One region of the Pseudocitrobacter corydidari genome, then DNA from elsewhere that is predicted to be linked to it. Evidence: predicted binding sites of a transcription regulator. Region 1 holds the regulator's gene; the other holds the start of a gene.

Region 1 (2,206 bases):
GCAGGCTCTGCCGGAATAGACTTGCTTTTTACCAGTATGCTTAATGGTAAATTCAGTAATTTGTAGTAAATTCGTGGCCAACCGGACATAAACGATGTAAAGCCTCTGGTTAATCATGCAAATGCGCGGCAAGAATATCAGAAAGTCAGCAGGATTTCTGTTCTACCGCCGATAACAGCTACTGTCATTGATGCGTATAACGCTAAAAGGTTCTATTTGATGGCCAATAATACCACTGGACTCACCCGAATTATCAAAGCGGCTGGTTATTCCTGGAAAGGTTTTCGCGCGGCGTGGATAAACGAAGCCGCATTCCGCCAGGAAGGGGTCGCCTCGGTTGTGGCCATTATCATCGCTTGCTGGCTGGACGTTGACGCCATTACCCGCGTCTTGCTGATAAGCTCCGTCCTTCTGGTGATGATAGTGGAAATTCTCAATAGTGCGCTGGAAGCGGTGGTTGACCGCATTGGTTCTGAGTATCACGAACTCTCCGGGCGGGCGAAAGATATGGGTTCTGCGGCGGTATTGCTGGCGATTTTCGTCGCGGTGATGACCTGGGCCGTGCTGCTGTGGTCGCATTTCCACTGAGGCTCGCATAATCTGCGAAAACTCCTGTATTTTGTGTGTTTTGCGGTTCCAAAATAGCCGTTAACTGTATATACTCACAGCATAACTGTATATACACCCAGGGGGCGGAATGAAAGCGTTAACGACCAGGCAGCAAGAGGTGTTTGATCTCATTCGAGATCATATCGGCCAAACGGGCATGCCTCCGACACGTGCGGAAATTGCTCAGCGCCTGGGGTTCCGTTCCCCGAATGCGGCGGAAGAGCATCTGAAAGCGCTGGCGCGTAAAGGCGTTATTGAAATTGTTTCGGGTGCCTCGCGCGGCATTCGTCTGTTGGTAGAAGAAGAAACCGGCCTGCCGCTGATTGGCCGCGTCGCCGCCGGTGAGCCGCTGCTGGCGCAGCAGCACATTGAAGGCCACTATCAGGTCGATCCTTCACTGTTCAAACCAAACGCGGACTTCCTGCTGCGGGTGAGCGGTATGTCGATGAAAGATATCGGCATTATGGACGGCGACCTGCTCGCGGTGCACAAAACCCAGGACGTGCGTAACGGCCAGGTGGTTGTCGCGCGCATCGACGAAGAAGTAACGGTAAAACGCCTGAAAAAACAGGGCAACGTCGTCGAACTGTTGCCGGAAAACAGCGAGTTTTCCCCGATTATCGTCGATCTTCGCCTTCAGAACTTCTCCATTGAAGGGCTGGCCGTTGGCGTGATCCGCAACGGCGAATGGCTGTAATCCTCTCCCGATAACAACGGCGCATCATGCGCCGTTGTTTGTTCTCTTTTCTGTTCAGGTTCCTAACCATGTCGCTCTTCACGGCTGCCGACAAGGCATTATGGCGTCTCGCCCTCCCCATGATTTTCTCCAATATCACGGTTCCCCTGCTGGGGCTGGTGGATACGGCGGTGATTGGTCATCTGGATAGCCCTGTCTATCTCGGCGGCGTGGCGATTGGCGCAACGGCAACCAGCTTCCTGTTTATGCTGCTGCTCTTTTTACGTATGAGTACCACCGGCTTAACTGCGCAGGCCTTCGGCGCGAAAGATCCCCTCCGGCTTGCGCGCGCGCTGGTGCAACCGCTGCTGCTGGCGCTGGGGGCTGGGTTACTTATCGTACTTTTCAAAGGGCCGCTGATTAATCTGGCGCTCACCGTTGTCGGCGGCAGCGATGCAGTGCTGGAGCAGGCGCGGCGCTTCCTTGAAATTCGCTGGTTAAGCGCGCCCGCCTCGCTGGCGAACCTGGTGCTGCTGGGCTGGCTGCTCGGCGTTCAGTACGCGCGTGCGCCGGTAATTTTGCTGATCGTCGGCAACGTCCTGAACATTGTCCTCGACCTGTGGCTGGTGATGGGCCTGCATATGAACGTGCAGGGGGCGGCGCTGGCGACGGTGATTTCCGAATATGCCACGATGCTCATTGGCCTGCTGATGGCGCGTAAGGTGCTGGTGCTGCGCGGTATTACAACTGACATGCTGAAGACGGCCTGGCGCGGAAATATGCGCAGCCTGCTGGCACTCAATCGCGACATTATGCTGCGCTCGCTATTGCTTCAGCTCTGCTTTGGCGCATTAACCGTATTTGGCGCTCGGCTGGGCAGCGATGTGGTGGCGGTCAATGCGGTACTGATGACCATGCTCA
Region 2 (2,206 bases), 1.3 Mb from region 1:
GAAGCCAGTTCGAGGTCGATGTTCCAGAGCGTGTGCTGGTTTCCGTAGAAATGATTGACTGCATGCAAACTCAACATCGTGTTCTCCTCAAGCTATAGGTCAGGGTCACGAAAGAAGATTGCAATTCTCTTGCCAGAACGGACTTTCCTCAGCATAACGGCTGATTTTTAAGAATTAACTTAAGAAATAGGGATGGATCGGAGAGAAGGGATGCACAGCGCTGGCGCAAAAAAACAGCGAGTGCTGAGCAAAATTTATACAAAAATGTGAGGGCTGTCACGCAGAAACCACATGATGATTTTCGCTGATAAAAATCAAAATTTAACGATAAAAAATTTTTACCCGTCGCTTTTGGGTCGATCGACGAAAACGCCCGAGTGACAGGGGATAGGGCCTCCAGACACTTATCCACTATTCCTGTGGATAACCTTGTGTATTAGAGTTAGAAAACCTGCGGAAGGCGAGAGAATACGCGGCTTGCCAGTAAATTGATGCGAAACGCGGCTTTTCAATCTTTTCTTTTATTATCAGTAAGATGAATAAAAGCAATGGTAGAGGGTGGCGCGCGACTCACTGACATAAAAGTTTAATGACACATATTGACAAATGTTAAAACAGAAAAAGTTCTGGGGATAACCTCCAGAGGGAGTTGTTTTATCCTGCCAGAGCGCAAATTTCAGCCGCTACGCATGGATTCAGCGTGGCGTAACAGCAATACCATAATGCGCTACTGTTTTTATATCCAGTATTTTTTGTTGGCAAATTTAGCGCTGGAGAGTAGAATTAATCACCTGCCCGATTAACCCGCCACCAGGTAGCTTTGTTCATGAGTAAACCGTTCAAATTGCATTCGGCCTTTCAACCCTCAGGCGATCAGCCTGATGCCATCGCGCGCCTGAAAGAAGGGCTGGAAGATGGTCTTGCGCATCAAACGCTGTTGGGGGTAACCGGCTCGGGGAAAACCTTCACCGTCGCCAACGTGATTGCCGATCTCCAGCGCCCGACGATGGTGCTTGCGCCAAACAAAACGCTGGCGGCGCAGCTGTATGGCGAGATGAAAGAGTTTTTCCCCGAAAACGCCGTCGAGTTCTTCGTCTCCTACTACGATTACTATCAGCCGGAAGCCTACGTTCCCAGTTCAGATACCTTCATTGAGAAAGATGCCTCGGTGAACGAACACATTGAACAGATGCGTTTGTCGGCGACCAAAGCCTTGCTTGAGCGTCGCGACGTCATCGTGGTGGCCTCCGTGTCGGCAATTTACGGGTTGGGCGACCCGGATCTCTACCTGAAAATGATGCTGCATCTGACGGTCGGCATGATTATCGACCAGCGCGCCATTCTGCGTCGTCTGGCCGAGCTGCAATACGCGCGCAACGATCAGGCATTCCAGCGCGGTACTTTCCGCGTACGCGGCGAAGTTATCGATATCTTCCCGGCGGAATCGGAAGACCTGGCGCTGCGCGTTGAACTGTTTGACGAAGAGGTCGAGCGCCTGTCGCTGTTTGACCCGCTAACGGGCCACGTAGAGGGCACCATTCAACGTTTTACGGTCTATCCCAAAACGCACTACGTCACCCCGCGCGAACGCATCGTGCAGGCGATGGAAGATATCAAAGACGAACTGGCTGAACGTCGCAAAGTGCTGCTGGAGAACAACAAACTGCTTGAAGAGCAGCGACTCAGCCAGCGCACACAGTTTGACCTCGAAATGATGAATGAACTGGGCTACTGCTCGGGCATTGAAAACTACTCGCGCTATCTCTCTGGGCGCGGGCCGGGCGAGCCGCCGCCGACGTTGTTTGATTACCTTCCGGCGGATGGCCTGCTGGTCATTGATGAATCCCACGTGACCATTCCGCAAATTGGCGGCATGTATCGCGGCGACCGGGCGCGTAAAGAGACGCTGGTGGAGTACGGTTTCCGTCTGCCGTCGGCCCTTGATAACCGTCCGCTGAAGTTTGAAGAATTTGAAGCCCTCGCGCCGCAAACCATTTACGTTTCCGCGACGCCTGGGAACTACGAGCTTGAGAAATCCGGCGACGAAGTTATCGATCAGGTGGTGCGTCCTACCGGCCTGCTCGATCCGGTGATTGAAGTGCGGCCGGTGGCGACGCAGGTCGACGATCTGCTGTCAGAAATTCGTCTGCGCACGGCCATTAACGAACGCGTACTGGTCACGACGCTGACCAAGCGGATGGCGGAA

Evidence for each region. The regulator LexA, encoded in region 1, represses DNA repair genes until DNA is damaged. The targets are predictions, from matches to a motif close to TNCTGTATGTACATACAGNA.
Region 2: the regulator LexA is predicted to act here: its motif matches at 729-748, upstream of uvrB (excinuclease ABC subunit UvrB).

Annotation. Positions count from the first base shown of each region.
Region 1 is NZ_CP087880.1:3,516,161-3,518,366, reverse strand. Features, by position in the region: gene plsB (glycerol-3-phosphate 1-O-acyltransferase PlsB) at 1-89, opposite strand, end outside; gene G163CM_RS16355 (diacylglycerol kinase) at 220-588, shown strand; gene lexA (transcriptional repressor LexA) at 698-1,306, shown strand; gene dinF (MATE family efflux transporter DinF) at 1,375-2,206, shown strand, end outside.
Region 2 is NZ_CP087880.1:2,224,634-2,226,839, reverse strand. Features, by position in the region: gene G163CM_RS10350 (ABC transporter ATP-binding protein) at 1-77, opposite strand, end outside; gene uvrB (excinuclease ABC subunit UvrB) at 827-2,206, shown strand, end outside.